DNA from 4 places in the Cupriavidus sp. SW-Y-13 genome. Region 1 is predicted to be linked to each of the others. Evidence: predicted binding sites of a transcription regulator. Region 1 holds the regulator's gene; each other region holds the start of a gene.
What was found. The regulator LexA, encoded in region 1, represses DNA repair genes until DNA is damaged. The targets are predictions, from matches to a motif close to ACTGTATNNNNATACAGT.
Positions count from the first base shown of each region.

Region 1 (7,313 bases):
ATCCGGTGCGACTCGACGAGGTGACGCCGGGCCGTGTTCGTGCGTTCTTCGACAGCAAGTGGAAAGCCGAGGATCACCCGCTGGCCGCGCTGGGCCGATAGTTGTCGCTGGCCTGACCCGCGGAGCAGAACCACGCAGGCTCTAGTAGAGTGATGGCTGCCCTGCACGGTCGTGCGTTTGGCATGACCTGGGCAGGGCGGTCACGCCCTCGATCTCCCTGAACGTCTCTACATTCGCTGAACAGTGAAAGGAACCGTATGAGCAATCCTCGTGATGTCGCCGTAGTGGTGGGTAGCCTGCGCAAGGACTCCCTGAACCTGAAACTGGCCAAGGCCCTTGCCGCGCTCGCGCCGCCCCAGTTGAAACTCGACATTGTCGAGATCGGCCAGTTGTCGATGTATAACCAGGATCTGGACGACAACCCGCCAGCCGAGTGGGTGGCGTTCCGCGATCGCATCCGCCGCGCGGACGCCGTGCTGTTTGTTACGCCCGAATACAACCGCTCGGTGCCTGCCGTGCTCAAGAACGCTATCGACATTGGTTCACGGCCCTATGGTCAGAGCGCATGGGATGGCAAGCCCGGCGCGGTGGTTAGCGCATCGCCGGGCAATATCGGCGGGTTTGGCGCCAACCACCATCTGCGACAGTCGCTGGTCTTCCTGAACGTGCCGGTGCTGCAGCAACCCGAGGCCTATCTGGCCGGTGCCGACAAGCTGTTCGACGAACAAGGGGGGATTGCCAACGAATCCACGCGCGGTTTCCTGAGCAAGTACCTGACCACCTTCGCGGCCTGGATCGAGAAGACGGGCGGCTGAGATTCACCGGCGTCACAGGCGCTACGGGAGCGATTGTCTTGGGTCAGTTCCGTCCTACAACGCGAAGCGGAACGGACCCGACACCGGCGTTTGAATCGCCTTTCTATAGTGGAGTCGTGCTCACCACATATAGACAAGGAGGAAACAAATCATGCCGTATATCCTCGCGTGGCTCCTCGGCGTACCGGCCTTCGTTCTGATCCTGATCTGGCTGTTCATGCACTGATCATGCATGGATCGGCACTTGCCTTGGGGCACGCTGTACCGGCCCCGCAAGCTGCCTCTCCTGCGACGGCGCCCTTATGGGCGCCGTTTTCATTGGTGCGCCCAGCAAGCGTGCTGGAATCGTCATTGATCCACCAGTTTCGCGGTCATGCAAATCCCAGGGCAACGCGTGCGTCGCGCAGCATGAACTTGATCAGTGTGGCCGACAACACCTCAGTGCTTGGGGTTCTCGCTTTGCAGGTGCGGGCGGTAACGTGGCCAGCTTTGCCAACAAGTCTCGTATCTCCTGCCCTGTTTCCATACCGGAGCCAGTGAGGACGTCGCGCTCGTTTGAGCTGGCTGCCGTATACTTCCGTGCTTTCGCATCTGGTAGTAGGTGATGGAACAGACCCGCAGTACCCCGCAACCCGAAGTCGGCATCGAAGGCACCCAAGGCAGCCCAGCCGGTGTGCGGCCTCGCCGGATATCCGTGGCACCCATGATGGATTGGACGGATCGCCGCTGTCGCACATTTCACCGTTCGCTGAGCCGCCACACGTGGCTCTATACCGAGATGGTGACGACAGGTGCGTTGCTGCATGGAGACGTGCCGCGCCACCTCGATTTCGATGAGATCGAGCATCCCGTGGCGCTCCAGCTGGGCGGTAGCGAGCCGGACGATCTGGCAAAGGCCGCGAAGCTGGGCGAACAGTGGGGCTACAAGGAAATCAACCTGAACTGTGGCTGCCCGTCCGAGCGCGTGCAGCGCGGTGCATTCGGCGCTTGCCTGATGGCGGAGCCACAACTGGTGGCGGACTGCGTGAAAGCCATGCGCGATGCGGTGGCCGTGCCGGTGACCGTGAAGCACCGGATCGGCATCGATACCATCGAGCACTATGACTTCGTGCGCGATTTTGTCGGCATTGTGGCCGAAGCTGGTTGCGAAACGTTTATCGTCCATGCGCGTAACGCGATTCTCAAGGGACTAAGTCCCAAGGAAAACCGTGAGATTCCGCCGCTCCGCTATGAGGTAGCCTACCGCTTGAAAAAAGAGTTTCCAAATCTGGAAATTCTGATTAATGGCGGTATTACGACCTACGACGAAATCGAAAATCATCTCCAATATGTAGACGGCGTCATGCTCGGGCGCCAGGCTTATCACGATCCGTATATTCTTGCGGAGATGGATAATCGATTCTATGGCGCCGGCACTCCCATCCCGACACGCGAGGACGCGGAATTGGCGATGCAGGCGTATATCGGCAACCTGGTGGAGCAGGGTGGCTATATGGGTTCGGTCACCCGCCATATGCTGGGCCTGCATCGTGGTGTGTACGGTGGGCGAGGCTGGCGACGCGTGCTGTCGGATGCCCGCAGGATGAGCGCGGCTCGCTCTCGCGCGGAAGTTGATGCGCTTTTCGTTGAAGCTCGCAGCCACCTTCGACCCGACCTGCAGGAAGCCGCATAGGCCCCGAGGAAAAGCTCTAATTTCGAACGGCGGCCGTGTGCCATTGCCTCAAATGTATGCACCAGCGGCGTTTGCGGCAGATGAACCGACTGGAGAGCCGCCTCGGCAAAGGGATTCCCCTAATTCGCCAGGGCCGCTTCATGTTCTTACACTGTGCCTGCCCTCGAATACAGGGCTTTCTTCAACTGATTATTCAGCCCGCCGTGTGCGGGCTGTTTTTTTCACAAGATGGGAAGCACGACACCGACCGTGGGTTTGCCCGGATGGTACGAGTGGTGTGCGACGTCTACATTGAAACGGCCTTCAGGGCATTGAGATCGCAAAATTTAGAGTCCGCTTCGGCGGGCTCTTTTTTTTGTCCGGAGGGTTAGGACGGGGAGCGATGCAAGAACGCGCGCATCAAAAAAAAGCAGGCGATGCTCGTCGGGAGTGATCGCCTGTCGGGAATGTCGAGGGGGGTCAATGTCCCTCGGGGAAGAGTATCCAACATCACCACGCACGGAAGAACCCTTCATTGGTAGGGCAAACACTCCGCTTTCTGGTGGATATGCCGATACTCGTTTGTGTGGCGAATCCTTGCTAAATGTCCCAATCTCTATAAGGCGACGCCGGTCGACCCAGGGATGGCGATGCAAAGTGTCGAAAGCAGCATGCTAGGATTCGCGCCGGCGCTGAGATCAGATGCCGTCTGGTGAACCTGCGGAAGAGTCCGCATGGTTCTGTGGGGGATAAGAATAGAGAGGCTGGCCGGTCGACCGACCGGAAGCAAGCCCTGAGGACTAGGAATGAACGCGGAAGAGCCCTTCGGCGAAGTATTTGAAGATTGCCGGGTGATCTGGGTAGCAGAGCAGTTGCAGGACGGCAAATGGACCGCCCGCTATTGCTGGCACCCGGGTACGTCCGTCGAAGCCGGCGACGCCTTGCATCGCGATGTGCTGAATGGCAAGTCGAAACGCCTGCTCGGTCTCTTCGAGAGCGAGACAGAGACCATCGCCGCCATCAAGGAGGCTGTGCTGCTAGAGTCGAAGTGGGTTGGCGGCCGCTGACCCACACGTAATTTATTTGTGCGGAATACTAGCCATCCGCCCGGAATCCTTGTATAGTCTTGTTCTTCGCTGATCGCAACGATCAACGAAACAAGTTCTACGGTGGCTGTAGCTCAGTTGGTAGAGTCCAGGATTGTGATTCCTGTTGTCGCGGGTTCGAGTCCCGTCAGCCACCCCAAAGAATTACTCTAAAATAGCCGCTTCCAAGCGGCTATTTTGCTTTTTTGGTCCGGCTGTCGCGTTCGCGTGGTCCAGTGTGTCGCAACACTTCTGTTTCTCTTTAGCGGTCGGCCAGTTCTACCCGTTCAAAGCGCCCCCTAACTCGTCGTGGCCAATGTCTCGTCACGGCATCAATCCGGACTTGTATTCCGCATCTTCGATTGATGCGGCAGATGACGGCCGGGTAAGGAGGTGGTTTGAAATGGCGCAGGTTTCGTGCACCGAATGCCAGAAAGAAATAGATGATGAGGAGCCCACGTGCCCTCACTGTGGTGTCAAAAGGGAAAAGCCTGCCTTCAATTTTTTTGTGGCAACTGGGCCTCTTGTCCTTTCGATTGCTGCCCTGCTGCAGATACTGTCTTCATGTCAGCGTAGCGTGTAAGGCATGCACCTTTGGATGGCGGGAGAGCAAGCCGCGTCCAACACCACGTTTTACTCAAAATCCCATAAAGCCCCGATCATCAAGATTCGCCTGATTTATGCTTTAAAAGGCGAGGTGGCAAGGTAACACGCATGCCAAAAAAAACCGGGCCTTGGCGGGTGACAAGGTCCGGTTCTGCGCATGACGCGACTGCGCCAGTGATGCATTGCGCGCCAGTGAATTTAACCACGCTTCCGGCTGATGTAAGCGTAGCCTTAATTACACGTGGTGAGGTTGCAACTCCACTTTTTACAAAGTCCTCAAGACTTTGCCAGGCTTGCCGCGCGAGGGATGCGAGGGATTAGCCCGGCGCGGAGGCTAGCGGCCGTTGGGGGACGGTTCTGCCAGTTCGAGCATTCGGCAGATGGCGGCCATGTTGCCGACCATCGTGCGCCGCTGGGCGCCCTGATAGACGCGTACGCCCTTGATCTGACGGAAGGGCACGGGCTTGACCGGGCGGCGGGAAGCGACGGGAAGGGATGGCAGCATGGCAGCACCTCGAAATTTGCGACAGCAGGAGTCCGCACCCTTCGTTCGACGGAAACGGGGCGGCATGGGCAAGGCAAAGCGGGTGACCAGGGCAGACGGCCGTGCTGCCTGGGTCTTGGCGCGGAGCGGCGACGTATTTCAGTGAGTCGTGCTACCGCGCCAGGCGGATATCAGAAGCCTGACGATCGGATCAGGCCCACAGCGATACCTTCCAGAGAAAACTCATCGCGTCCAGACTGCACCACGATGTTCGAGAAATCAGGGTTCTCGGCAATCAGTTCGATCGAGTCGCCGCGCTTGTTCAAGCGCTTGACGGTGACGTCCTCGCCGATCCGTGCCACGACGATCTTGCCGTTGGCAGCTTCGCTGGCTTTCTTCACGGCGAGCAGGTCACCGTCGAGAATACCGGCGTCGCGCATACTCAGGCCGCGTACGCGGAGCAGGTAGTCAGGACGTTCATCGAAGACCGATGCGTCGACCTGATACTGCCGGTCGATATGTTCCGCGGCGAGGATCGGGCTGCCGGCCGCCACGCGGCCCACCAATGGCAACGTCAGTTGCAGCACGCCGGCCATGGCCAGTGAAAGCTGGTCCGGGCGTTCCGAATCACTCCGCCCAACCTTCAGGCGGATGCCGCGTGAAGCGCCGGGCGTCAATTCGATGACGCCTTTGCGCGCCAGCGCCCGAAGATGTTCCTCTGCCGAGTTGGGCGAGGAGAAGCCGAACTCCGCAGCAATCTCGGCGCGCGTCGGCGGAAAGCCGGTGTGCTGGATCGTGTTGCGGATCAGGTCGAAAATCTGCTGCTGCCGGGGTGTCAGGGTAGCCATGGTTCGCCGGTCTCTCGTGCCGAGGCACTGTATGTTTAAACAGTATGCTGTGATTTTATACAGTATCGAGTGAAGTGCAAGCACAATTTGCGCAGCGGACTTAACCTCGGCAAATTCCTCGCGGGCCTCGCAGACGGGTTTGCCACGCATTTCGAGTCGAAGTTCGCCGGGTACAATCGCCGCCCACGTCCTGCCAATCCACGCCTCGAACAACATGTCAGCTTCCCTGCCTCGTATTGTCGTGCTCGCCACGGGCGGCACCATCGCCGGGTCGTCCGGTAGCGCTGCCAGCAGTGCGCATTACCAGGCGGCCACGGTTCCGGTATCGCAACTCGTTCAAGCCTTGCCCGCGCTGGCCGATGTGGCGCGCATCGAGACCGAGCAGGTGGCCCAGGTCGACAGCAAGGACATGGCGTTCTCCCTTTGGCAGACGCTTGCGTGCCGGGTTGAGCATTGGTCAGGTGTGCCGGATGTTGCCGGTATCGTCATCACGCATGGCACCGATACGCTTGAGGAAACGGCGATGTTCCTGCACCTGACGCAGGCGTGTCCGGTGCCGGTGGTGATGACGGCGGCCATGCGTCCGTCGACATCGCTGTCTGCGGACGGCCCCTTGAATCTGCTCGATGCCGTACGGGTAGCGGCAAGTCCGGAGGCGCGCGGAAAGGGTGTGCTCGTCGTACTGAACCAGGAGATTCACGCAGCGCGGGATGTGGCCAAGTTGCATACGTCGGCGGTGGATGCCTTCGACTCGCCGACCGCCGGTCCGCTGGGTTTTGTCCAGGATGCCTTCGTGCGTTTCGTGCGCGTGCCGCGGGCTTTCGCACAGCCTCTGCCCGTGCCGGCATCATGGCCCGTCGTCGAGGTCGTGGCGAGCTATGCGCAGCCGGGCAGGGTGATGGTCGACGCGCTTGTCTCGGCCGGGGTGACAGGGATCGTAGTGGCCGCTGCTGGCAATGGATCGATCCACGAGACGTTGGCCGGGGCGTTGGCCGACGCGGCGGCTTGTGGTGTCGCCGTCGTGCGCAGCTCGCGGACCGGCGCGGGTCATGTGACGATGCCGGGCAAGCCTGTGCCGGCTGTCGGTCTCTTCGTATCGGCCGGAGACCTGAATCCTTACAAGGCGCGCGTGTTGTTGGCGGTGGTGCTGGCGAACGATCCCGGGCTCGCGGGTGACGCTGTGCGCCTGCAGGCGACGTTTGCGGCGCATTGATTGGGGCAGAGGCCCAATCTTGCGGGGGCCGGCCATTCCGTACTATACTCGCGGGCTACTCAACCTTGCCGCACCGGACTTGACGCCCGGGTGGCTCATCCAAAAGGAGCGTCAATGCGTCACTACGAAATCGTATTTATCGTCCATCCGGACCAAAGCGAACAAGTGCCTGCGATGATCGAGCGCTACAAGCAGCTCGTCACGTCGCAAAACGGCCAGATCCATCGCGTGGAAGACTGGGGCCGCCGTCAGATGGCCTACATGATCCAGAAGCTGGCCAAGGCTCACTACGTTTGCCTGAACATCGAGTGCGGCAAGGAAACGCTGGCTGAACTGGAACACGCGTTCAAGTTCAACGACGCCGTGCTGCGTCACCTGATCGTCCAGACCAAGAAGGCTGAGACTGCACCTTCGCCGATGATGAAGGAAGTTCAGCGCGAAGAAGCCCGCAAGGCTGCGCAAACGACCACGGAAGGCCAAGCCGCCGCCTGAGTGCGGACGGCAGTGTCGCGGTGAACCAGCTCCGGCTGACCGCAACGCTCGCGGAGCGCGATACGCTGCGCTATACGCCGGCAGGCGTCCCGGTCGTCAACTGCATCCTGCAGCATGGC
Region 1 covers NZ_WHLX01000001.1:2,002,182-2,009,494, reverse strand. The annotation lists gene GA566_RS08970 (enoyl-CoA hydratase/isomerase family protein) at 1-101, shown strand, start outside; gene GA566_RS08965 (NADPH-dependent FMN reductase) at 258-815, shown strand; gene dusA (tRNA dihydrouridine(20/20a) synthase DusA) at 1,420-2,487, shown strand; gene GA566_RS08955 (hypothetical protein) at 3,273-3,533, shown strand; tRNA gene GA566_RS08950 (tRNA-His) at 3,636-3,711, shown strand; gene GA566_RS32890 (hypothetical protein) at 4,492-4,662, opposite strand; gene lexA (transcriptional repressor LexA) at 4,833-5,489, opposite strand; gene GA566_RS08940 (asparaginase) at 5,704-6,702, shown strand; gene rpsF (30S ribosomal protein S6) at 6,817-7,194, shown strand; gene priB (primosomal replication protein N) at 7,215-7,313, shown strand, end outside.

Region 2 (7,313 bases), 1.5 Mb from region 1:
GCAGGATCAGGATGATCGGGGCCGCCCAGCCGATGGTGGCATAGCCGGGCAGCAGGCCGACGACGAACGTCGACACGCCCATGATCAGGATCGTGACGAGGAACGTGTACTTGCGGCCGATCATGTCACCCAGGCGGCCGAACACCAGCGCGCCGAACGGTCGCACGATGAAGCCCGCAGCGAATGCCAGCAGCGCGAAGATGAATGCCGAGGTCGGGTCCAGGCCCGCGAAGAACTGCTTGGCGATGATGGCCGCCAGCGAACCGTACAGGTAAAAGTCGTACCACTCGAAAACCGTGCCGAGGGAAGAGGCCATAATGACCTTTTTCTCTTCCTTCGTCATCGGCGCATTGCTGGCGGACGATACCGTCCCCACGTTTTGCGCGTTTGCCATTTATTGTCTCCTCCGTTTGACGTCGTTCCGTCGAAATGGTCCCTGGTGCCGGGCCATGCCAGATGCGCGTGCCGGCCCATACACCAAAGCTGGAACGATTGTGGGAGGCGAAACTTACTGCGTTCTGACAGAAGTTCTGCAAACGCCGCGGAATGCGTCGGGGTATACGCTACTCGGCGCGAGCCACCGGCAACGGGCGAATTTGCTGCGATGCGGGGCGATTCCCGCGCGTGCCGCATGGCACTGCGCGCAAACGCGCTCTTGCTCTGCAGCATGGCGTGCGGCGGTTCGCGAAAACCCTTACACGGAGGGCAGATCCGCCGAGCGGGGTTTGTCAGGAACGGCGGGCGCTGGCGAGGGCGATGCAACTGACGCCGCGCGGACCTCTGCCTCGATGCGCTCACGCTCATGCAATGCGTCATCGGCCCGATTCATGCGCCAGGCGTAGAGCGCGGCCATCAACACGTAGAGGATCAGTGCCCCCTGCGCGCCCATCCAGTACGAGAATGGCCAGCCCATGAAGTCGAAGCGCAGTTCGCGCGCGAACCAGCTCACGCCGAACGTCATGACAAACCATACGGCCAGCAACCCGACGATCCAGCGCACGTTGTGGCGCCACGACCTGCGTTCGAGCGGCGTCATCCTGTCACGCGGTGGCTTTTTCATGCGAGCGCTTCCTCTGACGGCGTACGGCGCAGCGTGATGCGCAGCCGCGTGCCGGCCAGCCGTGGCGATGTTTGATACACGTGGTCGTCGATCGTTACCTCGCCGCCATGCTGCTGCACGATCTCGCGCACGATGGCCAGTCCGAGGCCACTGCCTTCGGTATTGGTGCCCAGCACGCGGTAGAAACGCTCCATCACGCGTTCGCGTTCGGCCGGCGCGATGCCAGGGCCGGTGTCTTCCACATCGAGATACGCGAAGGGCTCGAACGCATCGGTGGTCACGCGTACCGTGGCGTGGCCACCGGCAGGCGTGTAGCGGATGGCGTTGTCGAGCAGGTTGTTCAGCATCTCGGTCAGCATGAGCCGGTTGCCGGTGATGAGCACCGCGTGCTCGTCGGCTTCCAGGCCTAGGTCGATGCGGCGCGCCCATGCCTGCGGCAGCCAATCCTTCACCACGTCGCGCGCGAGTGCGGCCAGGTCCAGCGGCACCATGCCACCGGCGCCAGCGAGGTTCTCCATTCGTGCGAGAGACAGCAACTGCGTGACGAGGTGCGCCGTGCGTTCCGAACTGCCGGCGATCTGCGCGAGCGAGCGCCGCAACTCTTCGGGCGACTGCTCGCGCTGCGCCAGTTCGGCCTGCATGCGCAGCCCCGCGAGCGGCGTCTTCATCTGGTGCGCGGCATCGGCAATGAAACGCTTCTGCGTCTGCACGGACTGGTCGAGTTGCGCGAGCAGTCCGTTGAACGATGCCACCAGTGGTGTGATTTCCTGAGGCGCGGCGCGTTCATCGATGGGGCTTGTGTCACCGGGATTGCGCGCGCGGATGCGCTGCTGGATCGCCGTGAGCGGCGCGAGTCCGCGCGAGAGGCCGAACCACACCAGCACCACGGCAAGCGGCAGGATCACGAACTGCGGCAGGATCACACCCTTGATGATTTCATTGGCCAGCCGTGCGCGCTTGTCGAGCGTTTCGGCCACCTGTATCAGCACGTGCTGCGGACCGCCAACGTTCTTGAGATCGACGTAGGTATAGGCCACACGCACGTCGTTGCCTGCCACGCGATCGTCGCGCATCGACACCAGGCCAGCGTGGCCCTGTTCGTCTTCGGGCGGCAGCGGCAGGTCGTGATCGCCGGCCACGTATTCACCGCGCCGGCCCACCACCTGGTAATAGATGTTGTCGGTCTCGTCTGCGCGCAGGATCTCGCGCGCCGAGAGCGGCAGTTGCAGCGTCACGCGGCCATTCACTTCGCGCACCTGCTGCGAGAGCACGATGGCACTGGCTTCGAGCGCGCGGTCGAACGGCCCGTTGGCGATGGACTTGGCTACAAGGTACGTGACCGCGATGCTCATCGGCCAGAGCAGCAGCAGCGGTGCCAGCATCCAGTCGAGGATCTCACCGAACAGCGAGCGCGGCGCGGGATGCGCGGAGGTTTCCTCGAGGTGAGGCAAAGCGTCGGCCAGCGCCGCGTCATCGGCGGCGGCATCCGCCAGTGTCGGGTGGGCCGGTTCGGGCTTGCGGGTGGCGCCGTCGGCGGCCTGGCGTCGCCACGGCAATCGCAGCAGACTCAAACGGCTCATGCATGCCTCATACGCGCTGCGTCAGCCAGGTCAATCATGAGCGGCCAGCGCCGGCTGGAATTTTTCGAGGCAGTAGCCCAGCCCGCGTACTGTGGCGATGCGGATGCCACCCACCTCGATCTTCTTGCGCAGGCGGTGTACGTAGACTTCGATGGCATTGTTGCTGACTTCCTCGCCCCATTCACAGAGATGGTCGACGAGCTGCTCCTTCGAGACCAGCCGCCCGCTACGCGTGAGCAGGATCTCCAGCAGGCCGATCTCGCGCGCGGAGAGGTCCAGCATCTGCTCGTTGAGATAGGCGATGCGGCCCACCTGGTCGAAAGCCAGCGGCCCATGACGCATCAGCGTGGCGCCGCCGCCGGCACCGCGCCGCACCAGCGCCCGCACGCGCGCCTCCAGTTCGGACAGCGCGAACGGCTTGGCCATGTAGTCGTCGGCGCCGAGGTCCAGTCCCTTCACGCGCTCGTCCACGCCATCGGCAGCCGTCAGAATCAGCACCGGCAGCATGGCGCCGCGCGTGCGCAGCCGCTTGAGCACCTCCAGGCCGGGCATGCGGGGCAGGCCCAGGTCCAGGATCAGCAGGTCGAAAGTCTGCGTGGACAGCGCCGAATCGGCTTCCACGCCATTGGCGACATGATCCACTGCATAGCCCGACTGGCGCAGGGAGCGAGTGAGGCCGTCGGCCAGTACATCGTCGTCTTCGGCGATCAGAATCCGCATGGTTGTCTCCACCCTTGTCCAGCTTTTTATGGCCTGGCATCGCCGGCCACCGGCTGCGGTACCGGAGGGGCTTGCCAAGCATACTGTTTTTTTATACAGTACTCGACATTCCGCGTCCGGTCTCCGAAAGGGACGGGCGCGGGGCCGAGCAGGGCGCCAAAGGGTTCAAACTCCTCCGATATCAATCGGAAAAGTCTTGAAAATCAGGCGCCGCGCCGCATGCGGCCTATTTATACACCAATTGCTACCTATTGAACTGAAGGACGACCATGGACGACAAGAAGGCCGGCGCCGGCGTGAGCGCTGAGAAGCAGAAGGCGCTTGCCGCCGCGCTCTCCCAGATCGAGAAGCAGTTCGGCAAAGGCTCGATCATGCGCCTGGGCGACGGCGACGTGGAGCAGGATATCCAGGTGGTGTCCACCGGCTCGCTGGGCCTGGACATCGCGCTGGGCGTCGGTGGCCTGCCGCGCGGCCGTGTGGTGGAAATCTATGGCCCGGAATCGTCGGGCAAGACCACGCTGACGCTGCAGGTTGTGGCCGAGATGCAGAAGCTGGGCGGCACCTGCGCGTTTATCGACGCGGAACACGCGCTGGACGTGCAGTACGCGGGCAAACTCGGCGTCGACGTCGGCAACCTGCTGATTTCGCAGCCGGATACCGGCGAGCAAGCCCTGGAAATCACCGATGCGCTGGTGCGCTCGGGCTCGATCGACCTGATCGTGATCGACTCGGTGGCCGCATTGGTGCCGAAGGCCGAAATCGAAGGCGAAATGGGCGATTCGCTGCCCGGCCTGCAGGCCCGCCTGATGAGCCAGGCGTTGCGCAAGCTGACCGGCACCATCAAGCGTACGAACTGCCTGGTGATCTTCATCAACCAGATCCGCATGAAGATCGGTGTGATGTTTGGTTCGCCTGAAACCACCACTGGCGGCAACGCGCTGAAGTTTTACGCCTCGGTGCGGCTGGACATCCGCCGTATCGGCTCGATCAAGAAGGGCGACGAGGTCATCGGCAACGAAACCAAGGTCAAGGTGGTCAAGAACAAGGTTTCGCCACCGTTCCGCGAGGCATTCTTCGACATCCTGTACGGCCAGGGCATCTCGCGCCAGGGCGAAATCATCGACCTCGGCGTGGACGCGAAGATCGTCGAGAAGTCGGGTGCCTGGTACAGCTACAACGGCGAGAAGATCGGTCAGGGCAAGGACAACGCTCGCGAATACCTGCGCGAGAACCCCGATATCGCCAACGAGATCGAGAACAAGGTCCGTGCGGCGCTGGGCGTGGCACTGACCAACGGCGCCACGGCGCCGGCCGAAATCGAAGGCTAAGCCGGCCGATTGCAGCAAGACAGCAGGAAAGCCGTCGCATGGTTGTGCGGCGGCTTTTTTGTTTCTGATGTGTCCTGATGACTGTTTTACCCAAGCCAAGCCGTATTGATGCCCCGTCCCCCGCTATCCCTCAAGGCCCGTGCCGTGGGCTACCTGTCGCGTCGTGAGCACAGCCGGGTTGAGCTGGCTCGCAAGCTGGCGCCGCACGCCGAGTCGGCCGAACAGGTAGAGGCTTTGCTGGATGCGCTGGAGCGCGAGAACTGGCTCTCCAATGATCGGTTCGTCGACAGCCTCGTGCATCGGCGAGCCGTCCGATACGGCAGCGCGCGCGTGATGCAGGAAGCGAAGACCCACCAACTGGGCGGCGACCAGCTACGCGACCTGCAGGATCGATTGCGTGATACGGAACTGGAGCGGGCGACCGAGGTTTGGCGCAAACGCTTCGGCACGCCACCCGATTCCGCGGAAGCGCGGGCCAAGCAGATCCGCTTCATGATGGCACGCGGATTCTCGCGGACGGTGATCGGAAAGATCCTGCGCGGGGCCGAGGACGACTTCCCTGAACGGGATGTGAACTCCGAGGAGTAGCCACCTGCATACCTGCGTACGCATAAGGGGTATTTGTGCGGACGTCAAGGCAGTTGTCGTACCACTGGTGCAACGCAGCGCCGAAACGCGCCGTGCGGCGGATTCCCTTGTGTGAAGCGGGTTTGCCGGTTTTGTCGATGCAACAATCGGCGCCGGACAGTCCGTCGCGCAGGATGTTCCGGGTCAAAGCGGTTCGGCATGTTAAACTCCACGAGTTCTCCGGCCCAAGGCGGCCGTCCGGCCGATTCGTTGAAGATTCAAGGAGTGGCCAGAGCGTGTGCCAGGCAATTCCGGGCCACGGAGTCCACCGCGAATTTCGCCCCCCATTTCTGCCACAACAGCCTGCCGCGTCAGCCCCTGGTGTCATGCCGCTTTCCCCGCCCGTCAATCGAGCCATGCGTCACCGCCGTGCCATCACGGCCGAGGCGTATTTGCGGGAAGACGGCCTGTGGGACATCGAAGCACGCCTGACCGACACCAAGCCGCGCGACATCGAGCTGGCCGGCAACCGCATCCGTCCCGAAGGCCAGCCGCTGCACGACCTGTGGCTACGCGTCACCGTGGATCTGCGCCTGAATATCGTCGATGCCGAGGCATGTTCCGATTGGGTGCCTTATCCGACGCACTGCGACACCATTGGTCCCGCCTATCGTCAGTTGATCGGCCTGAACCTCATGAAGGGTTTCCGCAAGGCGGTGCGCGAGCGGCTTGGCAGCGTGGCGGGTTGCAGCCACCTGACGGAACTGGCCGGTGTGCTGCCGACCACCGCTATTCAGGCTTTCGCCGGCGACGTCTTCAAGATTCGCGACGGCGAGGGTGACGGCACCGATCCCAATCCCGAACCGCCGATGCAGCTTCATGGCTGTCACGCCTTGCATTTCGAGGGCGAGGTGGTTCGCAAGTTTTACCCGCGCTGGTATGGTCACCAGCCGAAACCGAGAGCCGGCGCCGTGGCGTCGTCCCCCCAGAGCGCGTCACGCGCCGATGCCTCGGCATCAGGTGGGGGGGAGACCCAGGTCCACCGGCCCAACGGTACGTCGGGCTGACCGTCACGGTCGGCTCAGGAACAGGCGAAAGCCCTTCGATTCCACATTTTTCCCATCCCTTTACGCCTACCCGAAAGGAAACACGCATGAATATCCATGAGTACCAAGGCAAGGAAATCCTGCGCAAATACAATGTGCCGGTTCCGCGCGGCATCCCGGCTTTCTCGGTCGAAGAGGCCCTGAAGGCGGCTGAACAGCTCGGCGGCCCGGTGTGGGTCGTCAAGGCACAGATCCACGCAGGCGGCCGCGGCAAGGGCGGCGGCGTGAAGGTGGCCAAGAGCATCGAGGACGTCAAGACCTACGCCACGAACATCCTGGGTATGACCCTGGTGACGCACCAGACCGGTCCGGAAGGCAAGAAGGTCAATCGCCTGCTGATCGAAGAAGGCGCGGACATCAAGAAGGAACTGTACGTTTCGCTGGTCGTGGACCGCGTGTCGCAGAAGGTGGCCCTGATGGCATCGAGCGAAGGCGGCATGGACATCGAGGAAGTGGCTGCCCACAGCCCGGAAAAGATCCACACGCTGCTGGTGGATCCGGCTGAAGGCCTGAAGGATTCGGACGCAGACGACATCGCCCGCAAGATCGGCGTGCCCGACGCAAGCGTGCCGCAGGCCCGCCAGGCACTGCAAGGTCTGTACAAGGCGTTCTGGGACACCGACGCTTCGCTGGCCGAAATCAACCCGCTGATCCTGACCGGCGACGGCAAGGTCATCGCTCTGGACGCCAAGTTCAACTTCGACTCGAACGCACTGTTCCGTCACCCGGAAATCGTGGCGTACCGTGACCTGGACGAAGAAGACGCCAACGAAATCGAAGCCTCGAAGTTCGACCTGGCCTACATCTCGCTGGACGGCAACATCGGCTGCCTGGTGAACGGCGCCGGCCTGGCCATGGCCACGATGGACACCATCAAGCTGTTCGGCGGCGAGCCGGCCAACTTCCTGGACGTGGGCGGTGGTGCCACGACCGAGAAGGTGACCGAAGCCTT
Region 2 covers NZ_WHLX01000001.1:537,448-544,760, forward strand. The annotation lists gene GA566_RS02495 (MFS transporter) at 1-394, opposite strand, end outside; gene GA566_RS02500 (DUF4212 domain-containing protein) at 695-1,060, opposite strand; gene GA566_RS02505 (sensor histidine kinase) at 1,057-2,631, opposite strand; gene GA566_RS02510 (response regulator transcription factor) at 2,671-3,360, opposite strand; gene recA (recombinase RecA) at 3,630-4,688, shown strand; gene recX (recombination regulator RecX) at 4,797-5,276, shown strand; gene GA566_RS02525 (DUF2889 domain-containing protein) at 5,642-6,322, shown strand; gene sucC (ADP-forming succinate--CoA ligase subunit beta) at 6,409-7,313, shown strand, end outside.
Region 2: the regulator LexA is predicted to act here: its motif matches at 3,443-3,460, upstream of recA (recombinase RecA).

Region 3 (7,313 bases), 1.5 Mb from region 1:
TTCCTCGATCACCGTATCGGTCGGCAATGCGTCGGGACCTTGCTGGATAGAGATCAGCTGCTGCGCGTAGTCGCGTACGAATTCGAGCTTGAAACGTTCGGCAGAGATCACCGCATCGATGCCGAGCGCGCGCAGGGTCAGGTCATGCTGGCGCGCGCCCAGTACGCGTTCACGCAACAGGTAGAGATCGCGCGCACCCACGCTGATCATCAACACCATGGCAATACCGAAACCCACTACCACCACGCGATGCGGATGCATCAGCACCTCGCGAGGCAGCCATCGCGGGCTCGGTAGCAATTTGCGCCAACTCATCGGAACGTCTCTCCCGGCAAGGCCCGCGTTTCGCGCCGTCGACAACGTCGGCATTCGGCAGGCGGTGGCAATGAGAAATGCAGCGTGCGGCAATGCTGGCGCGCAGGCGTGTCCTGCGGCGCAACCGGCACAGTGTAGTGCAGGCGCCTGGCGGCGGCTATCGCAGGGAATTGCGGTGGCGCAAGGAGAAGGAGAAGGAGAAGGAGAAGGAGAAGGAGAAGGGGGGAAGGGGAGGAAGGACGGCAGGTGCCGCGCGACGCCCGGCGTCGCGCGGCAGACCGGTCTACGGGATCAACGACGTTCTGTGCGGAAGTAGAGCAGGGCGAGCGCGGGCAGCGCAAACCCGATCCAGCTTGCCAGCGGCCAGCCGGCCCGCGCAAATGCCCACGCGCCTACCGATGACCCGATGGCGCCGCCCACGAAGAAGATCGCCATGTAGAGACCATTGAGGCGGCTGCGGTGCGCCTCGGACAATGCAAAGATGGCGCGTTGGCCGATCACCAGATTCGTGGAGACGGCGAAGTCCAGCAGGATGGCCGCAGCCGTGAGCGACAACAACGAGAGCGTCGATCCTTCCACGCCGAGTCGGCTCAGCAGGAACGATCCCGCCCCCAGCGCCAGGGCGAGCGCGGTCATCTGGCGGCTGTGACCGCGATCCGCATAGCGGCCTGCCATCGGTGCGGCGACGGCACCCGCCACGCCCACCAGCGCAAAGATCGCAATACCGGTCTGCGACATCCGGAAGGCCGGCCCGGCCAGGTACAGCGGCGTGGTGGTCCAGAACAGGCTGAACACGCCGAACATGCTGGCCTGGTACGCCGCACGGCGACGCAGCACCGGCTCGGTGCGCAGCAGGTGAATCATCGAACCGAGCAGCGCGATGTAGTGAACGCCTGGCGCGGGGCGGCGCTGCGGCAGCTTGCGCGCCAGCACCACGGCGAGCAGCACCATGGCAACGGCCGATGCCGCGAAGATGGCGTGCCAGCCGAATGCGTCCGAGACCAGGCCCGCCACCGGGCGCGCCAGCATGATCCCCATCAGCAGGCCGCTGGTGACATTGCCGACGGCCCGGCCGCGCATGTGTTCGGGCGCGAGGTGTGCGGCAAATGGCACCAGCACCTGCACGGCCACGGAGCACAGTCCGATCGCGCATCCCGCCACCAGGAACACGCCAGCATGGGTGGACAGCGATGCAGCCAGTAGCGCCACCGCGCACCCGGCTACCAGCGTCAGCACGAGCTTGCGGTTCTCGACGATATCGCCGAGTGGCACCAGCAGCAGCAGGCCTACGCAGTAGCCAATCTGGATCAGCGTCACGATCAGGCCCGCCACCTCCGGCGAGAGGTGAAGCGCCTGCGCAATCGGCCCCACCAGCGGCTGGGCATAGTAGAGATTCGCGACGATCATGCCGCAGGCCACGGCCAGCAGCGGCGTGATCCATGCAGCGGGCGCGGCCGCGCGTTGTGCGGTGGTGGAGGTCATGGGGCGGCTTGTGGAGAACTCCCCGCACCTGTTTCGGCGTACCGGGGGAAGCCGCCGATTCTACCGGGAGATAGATAGGCGTGCAGGGCGGAGGGCTTAGGCCGGTGGCTCGGCGCGGTCGTCCTCCTCCTGTCTTTCGTCGTGTGCGTCGACTTGTGAGTCTTCGGAACCGTCCTCGTCGAACCGGAATGCCTCCTGTACCGGCGCGGGGTTGTCGCCCTGCTCGGCGGCTGGCATCAAGGCACTCACGCGCACGCCAAGCAGCCGGATGCGGCGTTCCAGCGGAATGCGCTTCAGGCATTCCGTGGCGCCGCGCCGGATGTCGCCACCATCGGCGGTGTGCGCGGTCATCGTCAGATCGCGTGTGACCGTATGGAAATCGTCGAAGCGCAGCTTGATGCCGACGGTGCGCCCCACGTAGCCCTTGCGCCGCAGATCTTCGCCCACCCGCATGCACAGCTTCGTGAACTGCTCGGATAGCACGGGACGGTCCCCGCGCGGATGAAGGTCACGCTCGAAGGTGGTCTCGCGGCTCATGGATTTGGGCTCGGAACTGACCACCACCTGGCGCTCGTCGCGGCCATGGGCCACTTCCACGAGCCACGCCGCATAGTTGCGTCCGAAATGGGTCTGCAGCAGCGCCAGATCCGCCTCGGCCAGCTGCGCCACGGTCTCGATGCCAATGGCCGCCAGCTTCTCCGCCGCCTTCGGACCAATCCCATTGACCTTGCGGGCCGGCAGCGGCCAGATCCGCAGCGGAATATCGGCAGGCGTCAGAATGGTCAGGCCGTTGGGCTTGTCGAGTTCCGAACCGATCTTGGCCAGCAGCTTGTTCGGCGCCACGCAGATCGAGCAGGTCAGGCCGGTGGCATCGTTCACCGCAGCCTTGATATCCGCAGCCACCTGCCTGGCCTCACCCTCAATATTCGTAAGATCGATATATATCTCATCGATCCCGCGATCCTCTATTTGTTCCGTGAATGTTCGTACAGCGGCCTTGAACAGTCCCGAGTAGCGGCGGTAAGCGTCGAAGTCGGTCGGCAGCAGGATGGCGTCGGGCGCGAGCTTGGCCGCCTTCATCATGCCCATCGCCGAAAACACGCCCAGCGCCCGCGCCTCGTAGGTGGATGTGGTGACGACGCCGCGCCCCACGTAGTCGCGCAGCCGCGCGTAGCGGCGGCTGCCATCCGGCAACGTCTCCGGTATCGCGTTGCGACCCCCACCGATCACCACGGCCTGGCCGCGCAGATCCGGGTACCGCAGCAGTTCGACCGATGCGTAGAACGCATCCATGTCGAGATGAGCAATTCGCCGGGGTACGGAGGCCATGAGTCAGAGGAGACGTTGGATTACTGTATGGATGTACAGTATAGTGTGGTCGCCAATTTAAGGAAACGGCGATCACACGCCCATCTTTATATCTATCGCACGAATTTTAATGGCTAAATTTTATGAGCTTTATTTTTCGTATCAATCGCCTCTCGCGATTTCCAGCGACTGACGACCAATCCTTCCACAGCGTAGATCGCCAGCGAGATCCAGATCAGGGCATAGCCGATCTGCTTCATCTGCGGGAAGGGCTCGTGCCACAGCCAGATACCCAGCGCGAGCTGGATCGTCGGTCCCGCGTATTGCAGGATGCCGAGCATCGAGAGCGGAATCCGGCGGGCGCCCGCAGCGAAGAATAGCAAGGGCACCGCCGTCACCGGCCCGGCCAGCAGCAACAGCATCTGCGTGAGCGGCGTGGCTGCACGCGTGGTGTCGTGCCCGGTGATGAAAAGAGAACCCAGCGCGACGGCGGCCACCGGAAATAACAGCAGCGTCTCCAGCGACAAGCCTTCGAGCGCACCCAGCGCACCCGTCTTGCGCAGCAGGCCGTAGCCGCCGAACGATGCCGCCAGGCCGAGCGCGATCCACGGCAAATGTCCCGCCGACCACGTGAGCCACAGCACTCCGGCCCCGGCGACGGCAATAGCCAGCCACTGACCCCAGCGCAGGCGTTCGTGCAGCAGCAACACACCCAGCAGCACGCTGACCAGCGGATTGATGAAGTAGCCGAGGCTGGCATCCACCACACGATCCGCGGACACCGCCCAGATATAGAGGAACCAGTTGCAACAGAGCAGTCCCGCACTGGCCGCGAAGTTGAGGATCAGCTTTGGGTTGGCCGCCACCTCGCGCAGCCAGCCGAAGTGACGGCGCCACAACAGGATCGCGCCGAGGAACACCAGCGACCAGACCATCCGGTGCAGCAGGATTTCGAGGGGCGCCACGCCGTGCAGCGATTTGATATAGAGGGGCAGCAGGCCCCAGATGATGTACGCCAGCAAGGCGTAGAGAATGCCGAGTTGCATGGGAGATATCCTGTGGTGCGGCGGATTCTACCCGCGGTGGCCCGGTTGCGTATGAACCTGCCCCCATGCTGTGCGCCATGAAAAAAACCCGGCCGGAGCCGGGTTTCGCTGCATCGTCCGAAACGGGTTACAGCTTGCGCGTGAAGCTGAACTGCGAGAACGACTGCTCGGCCACGTTGAACCAGGCGGCTTCGTTGTTGCGGAACACGCGCCAGTCTTCGAAGATCTTCTTGAACGACGGGTTCTTGGCGCTTTCGTCGGCGTACGCTTCCTGCGTGGCCTTGAAGCATGCCTCCATGATCTCCTTCGAGAACGGACGCAGCTTCACACCATTTTCCAGCAGACGGGCCAGCGCCTGCGGGTTCACGGTGTCGTACTTCGCCATCATGTTCGTGTGCGCCTCGATCGTGGCCGTTTCCAGTGCGCGCTTGTACAGCGGCGGCAGCTTGTCGAACTCCGGTTGCGAAGCGTAGAACGACAGCTGCGCGCTGCCTTCCCACCAGCCCGGGTAGTAGTAGTACGGTGCCACCTTGTAGAAGCCGAGCTTCTCGTCATCGTACGGACCCACCCATTCGGCCGCGTCGATGGTGCCTTTTTCCAGCGCCGGGTAGATGTCGCCACCGGCAATCTGCTGCGGCACCACGCCCAGGCGCGCCAGCACCACGCCGGCAAACCCGGCCACGCGGTACTTCAGGCCCTGCAGGTCCGCCACGGTCTTGATTTCCTTGCGGAACCAGCCGCCCATCTGGGCGCAGGTGTTGCCGCCCATGAAGTTGACGACGTTGTATTCCTTGAAGAACTCGCGCATCAGCTTCATGCCGTTGCCTTGCATCATCCATGCGTTCTGCTGGCGCGCGGTCAGGCCAAACGGGATCGTCGTGTCGAAGCACAGCGTCGGGTTCTTGCCGAAATAGTAGTAGCCGGCCGTGTGGCCAATCTGCACGGTCTGGTTCTGCACCGCATCCAGCACCTGCAAGCCCGGCACGATTTCACCGGCGGCAAACACCTTGATGTTGAACTTGCCGTCGGTCAGTTCCTTCACCCGTTGGCTCAGCAGTTCGGCGCCGCCATAGATGGTGTCCAGCGACTTCGGGAAGCTCGACGCCAGGCGCCATTCCACCGCCGGGTTGCTACCCACCACGGCCGGGGCCGCCGGCGCGCTGGCCGAGGCGGCGGGGGCGGCGGGCTTGTCTTCCTTGCCGCAGGCGGCGAGCGCGCCAGTGGCGGCGACAGCCGATGCTTTCAACAGGAAGGAACGGCGTTCCATGAATATCTCCTCTTTTATATTGATATGTATGCAGACTGCCTTGACCCCAAGGCGTGGCCTGGAAGACAGGTCGGACGATTATAGCTGTGGCGTTTTGGGCACGGAGTGCCGGCAGGATGGGGGTTTTCGCTAGTCGGTAGCAGTTCTGCAACGGTTTTCCCGCATGCTCGAAAACGGTGCCTGGAAGGCAGCCGGTCGACGGCTGAAAAGGTTTCAAAAAGGTTTCGCGATGTGGGATTTCGCACGCTTTTCGGCACGATTGATGGATTTTGTAACCCGGCTTGCGGTCAAAAAGTCCGACTGTTAAAACCAGAGCCCTCACTCCCCAAGCTTCCATCGGTGCTGGCTCTGCCGGTTCTGTTCGGTTCCGTTGTATCCATGCCGCCATCCGTTTCGCCTCCGTTCCGATATTTCGCCCGCCGTCGCCTGGCATTTGCCGTGCTGGCCGCGTGGGGGATGACGGCATGTGCGCAATCGGGGAGCCTGACGGGAAACACATCGGCCAGCACCAGTCTGGCTCCGCCGCCGATGATCGCGGAACGCGGTACGGCGCAGCCCAACTCCGCAGTGGCTGCGGGTGCCGTACCCGTGGCTGCGACGACATCCGCAGCGCCTGCTGCACCGGCGGCGGCCGATCCGCTGGCGGCGCTGATTCAGGCTGCGTCAAATACGGAATCCACCGCCACGGAAGCCGCGCCGCCTGCCGAGACCACCGTTGCAGATGTCAATCCCGACTTCGTCGGGCCGCCCGATGCGCTGGCGCCGCCGCCGCCGCCGCCACCTTTGGTGCTGTTTCCGAACCGGTTGGGCGAGTTTCCCGCCTTGGCCGCCGCACCGCGCCAGGCACCCGTGGCTGCGCAGGAGGGTGGCGAATCTTCCACTTCAGAAACGCCATCCGATGCTCCGCCAGTTCTCCGCTCCCAGTTACCTGCCGATGACCCGGCGGGCGACTCCGTGTGGCGACTCGGCTATAGCGGACGCGCGGCGGTGGAAGACCGCGCTGGTACCCAACGAGCCTGCCCCGGCGGTGGTACACCCTCGGCTGGCTTCGGCCAGGGCCTGGCCTGTACCAGTTCGGGGGAAGTGAAGATCCGCGAATCGCTCGTGGACATGGGCGGCGGCACGCAGGTGCAGCTCGTGGCGCAGGCCAAGGGGACCAACACCACCTCGGTCAACGGCACGGCCGCTGCCGTGGATCCCTACGCGCTGCTGCCTAACTTCTACACCTCGGTCAGCGGCTTGTCCGGCATCTCGGTTCTTAACGAGGCCAGCGTCTGGGCCGGGCGCCGGGACAGCAACGCCTTCCTGATGTCGTCGGGCCTGTTGCCGCCGAACTCATCGTCCATGCGGTTCGGCATCGACAACGCCAAAGTGGGCAATTACGGGCTGAGTTATCAATACACCGCGCGTAACGATCTAAATGGCGCCAAGCTGCCCAGCTATCACACCGTGCGGACGTCCCCGATCGGCACCAATGACCAGGGTTCTGTCCAACTTGGCTTCACGCGTGTAGAACCCCTGCAGGAAATCGCCGATACCGGCAGCGCCTGGTGGGCTTCCGCCATGCACGAGCAAAAAGGCGTGCTGTTCGGCACCAATCGGCTGGGCGTGCAGTACGGGCAGGGTTCCCGCACCGCCATGACCGGATACACCGGCATGGGGACGGACCTCTCGCGGGTACGCGTAGCGGAATCCATGGAGTGGAAGGGCAAATCCGGCCTGGCCGGATCGGTGGAATCGAGCCTGCAACTGGACCGCTCCCATATGGGCACCCTGCAATGGGCTGCCACGCGGGTGCGTCCGGCCTTTGTGGCCAGTGACCAGTTCAAGCTGACCTTCGAGGTGGCGCACGACCAGATTTCGTCCGGGTTTGGGGTGGGCGGCCAGCGTACGGC
Region 3 covers NZ_WHLX01000001.1:3,504,683-3,511,995, reverse strand. The annotation lists gene GA566_RS15725 (diguanylate cyclase) at 1-315, opposite strand, end outside; gene GA566_RS15720 (MFS transporter) at 607-1,797, opposite strand; gene dinB (DNA polymerase IV) at 1,894-3,126, opposite strand; gene rarD (EamA family transporter RarD) at 3,240-4,151, opposite strand; gene GA566_RS15705 (TRAP transporter substrate-binding protein) at 4,279-5,418, opposite strand; gene GA566_RS15700 (carbohydrate porin) at 5,797-7,313, shown strand, end outside.
Region 3: the regulator LexA is predicted to act here: its motif matches at 3,149-3,166, upstream of dinB (DNA polymerase IV).

Region 4 (7,313 bases), on a different contig from region 1:
CGGCGCACGGCGGCATCGGGATCGTGGCCGAAACCGGCCGGATCACCATCGTCATCCTCCTCGGCTTCGTCGTCATCCTCATTGGCCAGGAAGGCTGCGAGTTCATCCACCTCGTCGCTCTCCCCCGCCGTCTGCCCCGCCGCCAGACGCCGCGCGCTGCGTGCGACGGCTTCCCACATTTCCTCGCGCAACGTCTTGATGGCGTGATGCGCGCGCGCCGTGCCCGCCACGGAACACTCGTCGGTCAGCGCCAGCCCGCTATAGCCAAGCTGGAACGCGCGCTCGATCAGCTCCTGCGGATGCGAGGCGCCATCGAGAAACGTGAAGTTGGAAATGCAGTGCAGCTCCACGTAGTCGGGCAGAGACGGCAGCAGCGAAGACAATCCGGGCAGCATGGCGATCCTTCCCGGCGCTCAGGCGAACAGGCCGTGCAGGAACCAGCGGTATTCGCCGCCGTCTTCCTGCCCGTCGCGCGTGGGGCGACCCGGCCGTTCGCGATAGACCCAGCAGCGCAGCCCATCCTCACGCTCGGCAATGAAGTAGTCCCGCGTGGCCAGCCCACCGTCCCACCATCCTGCTTCGATACGTTCGGGACGCGTCAGCATCACCAGCGGCCCCTGATACACGGGTCGATGCTTCTCCACGCGCAGCGCACGGGGCGACTCCAGCAGCCAGAGCGGACGCTCGGGCGGCAACGGCCCGACAGCGCGCGCGGAAGTCCGGGCCGGCGGCTCGTCCACGGGACACCAGCGGTTGGCGCTTTCAGGGCGATGGTCGGCCAGCGGATGCGGCTGCAGCACGTTGTCGCGCCCGAGGCGCGCCACGAGTGTGTCGATGAGGCGGCCCAGTTCGGCCGGTTCCGCGCCCGGATCGGGAAACAGCGCATCGCTCTGCGGCACGCAGGTTTCCATCGTCTCCACGCGCAGCCCCAGACCACCTACCGGCGCATGGAAATGCACCTTGTCGAGCTTCTCGCGGAACAGCTTGGAGAGATGCGCGGCGTCACGGCTCGGCTGCGCCAGCGCGAGTGTTACCGGCGTGGTGTCCATCTGCTCGCCCAGCCGGTAGCGTTCGTGTTCGAGCACCAGCACGCAGCGGGTGACCCCGGCCTGCTGCGCGGCCAGCCAGCCCGACAGCGCCAGCAGCAGCCGCTGCGCGCCGGCCAGCACGCCGTCGACGGATTCGATGCGCCCCGGCAGGTCCATCCGTTGTGCGAACGTGGGCGGCGCCTCGAACCAGACAAAGCCGGTGGGCGTCTGGTCATACGCCTCGTCGAGCCGCGCCAGCAGCCCCGTGCCGAGTCGGCGCGACAGGCCCGCACGCGGCAGTGCCCGCACCTGCCCCAGCGTGCGGCAGCCGATACCTTCGAGCCACTCGGGATCGGCCAGTGCATGCAGGCAATCCACGGGCAGGCGATCGAGCAGCCGCAGCATGCGCGCAGGCTGCACCGCACGCCGCGCCGGCCGCACGATGCCGCGCGCGGTCTTGCGCACCGGCTGACGCGCGAGCCACGCCGCCCCCTGCGCCGTGGTGCCGCTGCCAACCTGCGCAAACGTGCCGAGCTGGCGCACGCGGGCGCGCACCGCGCGGCACAGCGCACGATGGCCGCCGAACAGGCGCAGGCTGGCCGTGACGTCGAGCATCACCGTGGCCGACTCCGGTTCGGGATCGATCGTCACGCCCGGCGTGAAATGGAGCAGCGTCAGCGCCACCGAGGTCATCAGCGCTGCCTCGGCCACGAGATCGCGTTCGAGCTGCACCACATCCGCCGACAACGCCTGCACGCCGCCGCGCCGCATGCCATAGCCCACGCCCAGCGCCACGGCCGGGCCGTTGGCCAGCACCACGCGCTCGCGCTCCAGCACCGCCACCGGAAGCTGATGCAGCGTGCCGGTGACGGGGCTGGAAGGACTCGGCGGCTGGGAGACCGCGCCGGCTGGCTCAGGCCAGTTCGGCTGCAGCGCGTCCAGCGGCAGGCGCGGCAGATGCACCGCGATCCAGAACGTCATCGGCAACAACATGAGAAGGAACGACAGAAGGAACAGCAGGAGCAGGAACCACCGCCGGCAGGCCCGTGCGCTGCGGCACATGCGCCATGCCTTCCAGCGGCAGCAGCAGCGGCGTATCGCGAACCGGACCGCGCCGCTTGTGGAACACGATCGACATCAGGTTGCCCGGCTGCGGCGACAGCGCCAACCGCAGCACCGCTGGCGACGATTCGTGCAGCACGCGCATCGGGCGCAGCACCCACACCACGGTATCGCCAGCCTGCGCCAGCACCTGCAGGCGCCGCAGCGCCTCGGGCCGCGCACCGGCCAGCCAGACCAGCAGCGCACCGAACGCCTGGCTGCGCAGCATCTGCTCGGCGGCCCAGAGCATGTCCGTGCGCTGCGCAGCCATCGTCGCGCCCGTGGTAGGGCGCACCCAGTAGAGATGACGTGCCGGCAGGCCCTCGGCCAGCCCCGATGCCAGACCCGCGGCATTCGGCAGGTAAGGCGGATTGACGAAGCCGATGCGCCGCCCGCTTTCGGCCAGCGTGCGCAGCGCCGGCATCAGCAGCCGCAACTCGCCCGCGCCCTCCTGCGCCAGCAGCAACTCGGTCACGGCGCCCGCCGGCCACCCGCCGCCCGGCAACTCGGCGGTCAGCGCGTCATAGCCGGTCGGGCAGACCGGCAAGCGGCCGGCATGGCCCAGCTGGCCCGCGCGCCACAGGCCGGGATAGCGATGTTCGAGTTCGCGCACCGACTGGCGATGCACGGAAGAAGATGGGGGCACAGGGTCCGCCGCCAGAAGCGACGGCTGCTCCTGCAGGGGCGCAGCCATGATGCATAGGATTTTGTCGAATACTGTATGTTTATACAGTATCGCCACCGATGCAAGAGGCAGGCTCCCGATGTGCTGCAAATGGCATTTTCAAAACGATGTTTGCGCGTCTGCCACAGTCCGGCCCCGGCGAATGCAAACAACTGTGAAGTGTCATTGTGAAGTGTCAGGCAGTACGGAACAATGCGTTGCTATGAAACGGAATACGCGCGAATGCGTGCATCTGCTGATCGAAGGAATGCAGCGCCAGGGGCCATTGCGCCGCGATGCGCTGGCTGACGCCTGCGGCTTGAGCGCCGAGGAAACCACGCGCGCCCTGAAAGCTGCACGGCAGATGAGCGTGATCGACCACGTACCCTACGGCCCCGGCACCCCGCCGGCCGCCGTCTTCTACCAGCTGACCGGCCGCCAACTGCCGGCCGCCCGCAAGAGCACGCGCGTCCCGCCCGCCCCCGATGACCGCTTCCAGCCGCTGCTGGAAGCGTGGTGGAACAGCAGCGAGCTGGACAGGGCCTGAGGAATTGCCAAGGGACGATTGAAGGAGCTATCCGTCGTCAGTCTTCGAAATTGGCTCCAAACGCTCTGGAAATGGCAACTGGCCGGTTGTAGTGCAGTCCCGTTTCGTGATCGAAGTACTGCCCCTGGAACCGCAGTGGATTCTGGAGCCCCGCCTTTTCGTGCGGCGGTCTAGATAACTTCCTGCACCCCACCCTAAGCTTTGCACTGGGCGCCTCAGGCCAGTTCGGCGTAGCCCACTACGACACGGCACAACGAACTGCACTTAACCGGGATGCCACGCAAGAGCGATTGAACGCATCTTCTTGAAATCTCATTCCCAGTACAAAAGCATTGCCTCAGTTAATTTGGCGAAAATTCGCTATGAAGTTCGACCGACGGATCAGCATTGATTTCGACCCTCACGCCGTCGTGCTGCACGGCAGTAATTATGAATCGATCAATACTTTCGTCAACGACTCTCACTCCATCCACTACGGAAAATAACCCAAAAATAGCTACACGAACAGACTCATAAATTATTCCGTCGAGCAGAATTTTTTCATCATTCGTCATACGAGACCGCCATTCCGCCGCCTTAACTAATAACTCACGGGGTCTCTTTCCCGGGGGCGAGGTTATGGTTTTTACGACTGTATTCTCTGCCTGCTCTTGCACGTGTGATCTGACTGCTTCTACAAATTTCTCGGTGTTCACTTGTTAAGCTCCTCGCATCGGGAATTCATTTTTTAAACGCATTCGGATATGTCGTCTTATTAAGAACGATAAGTTTCTGCAGACATTCGTTGGAGGCGTTAGTGTTCCGCCTCAGATCCGTTATATCCTTAGCTAACAAATTTCTCGCCGTACCTGCATAGGAGCCTTTGAGCGTTGGGATTTGAGCATGTTCATCGGCGGGAACAGCAATCGACGGAGCCGTCTGTTGATCATAGCCAACAACAACTTGGGCTGCTGGTTGTTTTTGCATCGCGTGATGAATATCGAGATCATCGCCGGAAGCAGACCGTCGCTTGAGTCGATTGAATGGACCAACCTCATATGCAGAGCACGGGTCGCAAGGGCAGCGCGCCAACCCGAGTGGATCCACCCAACCCACCGGATTCGGCCCATACAGGAAGACATTCAATCCGCCAGCGAAGCCGATAGGATCCTTGCTGATGAAGCGCCCACTCACCGGATCGTAATACCGATACCGGTTGTAATGCAGCCCCGTCTCGTGATCGAGGTACTGCCCCTGGAACCGCAACGGATTTTGGATCCCCGCCTTGCGTGCAGCGTCCGATATCACCCCCTGCGCCGCGCCCCAGGCCTTGTATTGCGCACTCCACGCGATCTCGCCAGTTTCGTCAGTCAACTCCTGCGGGGTGCCAAGGTGGTCGCACTGATACCAGGCCATCGCATCGAACGGCTGCGGCGGGATGGTGTACGTCCACAGCGGGTCTTCGTCGATGTCGTAGTCGCCTTCGTACACTGGCTGCAAGTGCAGCCGCATCGGGCTGTGGCGCACCGCTTGCGCGAGCGGCACGAAGCTGCCCGGTTCGTAGAGATAGTGGGTGGTGCGGGCCGCGCCGGGGATGGGGCGGAAGTGCGTGTCGGCCCCCGCTTCGGGTTCCTGGCGGCATTCCCAGGCCAGTTGGTCGCCGTCCCAGCCATAGAGCGTGAAGGCGCAGCCATGGCGCTGGTTGTGTTGGGCCTGTTCGTTGCGCTGGTAGATCTCGCCGTCGAAGGGGTTGGGGATGTATCGCGCGGTGGAAGATTTGAACAGCCGTCGGCCGAGCGCGTCGTAGCTGTATTGCACTTCCACGTCGGGGCTGCGCCAGCCGGTCAGACGATTGAAGGCGTCCCACGTGAAGTCCTCGCGCACGCCGTTGTGGGTGCGGGTGGCGAGGTTGCCGCGTGCGTCCCAGTCGTAGTGGGTACCGGCGTATTGCCGCAGCAGGTTGTCGACGAGTTTCGGTGGGCCTTGCAGGCGGGTGTGGAATTCCGGGCGTCCCGTGCTCGGGTCGGCCGCAAAGATGCGGGTGTCGGGGTCGTGCAGCAGGTTGCCCGCCGGGTCGAAGGCGAAGGTTTCCTGGCCAAGCGCTGGTGGCTTCGAGCAACCGTCCCACGGGGTCGTAGCGGTATTGCAGCGTGCTGCGGCGCATGTCGCGGATGTCCGAGAGTTGGCCGGCGGCGTCGTAGTGGTACTGGCGGTGCAGCATGCGCTGACCCGCGTGGGCGCCTGCCACGGGCGAGAGCGTCTGTTCCAGCAATCGTCCGGCCGGGTCGTAGACCTGCGACTGCGCGAGCTGGTTACCTTGCGTGCGCAGCACTTCGCGGTGCAGGGCGTCGCGCTCGAACTGGATCAGTTCGCGATCGTCGAGCATCACGCCGTGGACGTGGCCCGAGCCGTAGGTGAGGATGTCGATGCGGTGACCGTCCGGGCGGATCGTGGCGATGCGTTCGTTCAGGGCGTCGTACTCGTGTCGCCAGACCGCGACCACGGGCTGGTTCAGCGATCGATAGTGCTGGTGCTCGCGCGTCACATTGCCGGCGTCGTCATGGAACCATTGCAGGCGGCAGTCGGCGTTCTCGGCGAGTAGCAGTTGGCCGTTGCCGTCGTAGGCGAAGGTTTCGGTTTGCTGCGGCTGTTCGGCATCGACGGAGCCCGCCTGCCTGCTGACGAGGCGGCCCATCGCATCGAAGCCGAAGGCGGTCTTGAGCTGCTCGGCTTCGACCTGATAGTGCAGCGTGCCGGTTTCTTCCCTGTAGACATAGCGCGTGGTCTTGCCGTCGAAGCCCGTCTCGTGCAGCAAGCGGCCGACGGGGTCGTAGTCGAAGGCGGTGCGTGCGCCGTTCTCGTTGATGAGGGTGGTGAGCTGCCCGAGCCTGTCCCATTGATACGCGAGCGTCTGTCTGGCCGCATCGGTGCGCTCGGCAATCTGGCCCGCTTCGTTGTAGCGCCACGTCGTGCGGCGATGCAGGGCATCGATGTGGGCGAGCAGGCGTCCTTCGGCATCGCGCTCGAAGCGTTCGATTCTTTCGTCGGGATGGACGAGTCGTGTGAGTTGCCCCGCTTCGTAGTGGTATTGCGTCACCCCACCGGCGGCATCGGTGAACCTCAGTAACTCGCCGCGCGCGCCGTATTGCCACGCACTCGTCTTGCCCGAGCAATCGGTGTAACTGGCGAGTTGGCCCGTTACCGTGTAACTCAGTTGCTTCGTGCCACCCTTGGCGTCGGTGATCTCCACCGGCAGCCCCGCCTTGTTGTAGGCGTAGGTGGTCTTGTTGCCGAGCGGATCGATGGCTTCGGTGACGTTGCCCTTGAGGTCGTGGTCGCGCCGCCACAGGCCGCCTTCGGCATCGCTCGCCTTGATGAGCTGGCGCTTGTCGTCCCACGCGTAATGCACGGCGCTGCTGTCCGGGCGGATGTGCTCGACCAGATTGCCGCTGGCGTCATAGGCAAACCGGTCGATCGCGCCATCCGTGTGGATGTGCTGGATGACGTTCTTCGCGTCGTCGCGGAAGAACCATTCGGAGAGGCCATCGGGGTGCCGGATGCGATACGTGTAGCCGAGGCGGTCGTAGTAGTGCTGCGTCTGATTGCCGTGGGCATCGGTGACATACGTCAGACGGATGTTCTCGTCCCACGCGAAGGTGGTATCGAAGCTGCCGTCATCGGCCCATTCGCGCACGGCCTTCGCATCGGGACCGTCCCCCTGCCACTGCAGATGCATGCCGCGTCCGGTGCGGTCGGTGTAGCGGGTGACGAGGTGGTGCTGATAGGTGTACTCCCAGTAGGCCGCGTTCTCGTCCTGCGCCATCACGAGGTCGCCCGCTGCGTCGTAGGTATAGCGCGTCAACTGGCGCACGGGCTGGCCGTCGGCGATCTGCCAGAGTTCGGCGATGCGGCCCTGATCATCGGGACGGATACCGAGGTGCGCCAGGATCGTTTCGCCCTGATAGGCAATCACGTTCGACAGCATCGTGTCTTG
Region 4 covers NZ_WHLX01000002.1:1,461,925-1,469,237, forward strand. The annotation lists gene GA566_RS22185 (error-prone DNA polymerase) at 1-395, opposite strand, end outside; gene GA566_RS22190 (DNA polymerase Y family protein) at 414-2,009, opposite strand; gene imuA (translesion DNA synthesis-associated protein ImuA) at 1,942-2,823, opposite strand; gene GA566_RS22200 (hypothetical protein) at 3,017-3,340, shown strand; gene GA566_RS22205 (hypothetical protein) at 3,682-4,035, opposite strand; gene GA566_RS33715 (RHS repeat domain-containing protein) at 4,061-4,810, opposite strand; partial or broken gene GA566_RS33720 (hypothetical protein) at 5,141-5,203, opposite strand; partial or broken gene GA566_RS33725 (DUF6531 domain-containing protein) at 5,463-7,313, opposite strand, start outside.
Region 4: the regulator LexA is predicted to act here: its motif matches at 2,846-2,863, upstream of imuA (translesion DNA synthesis-associated protein ImuA).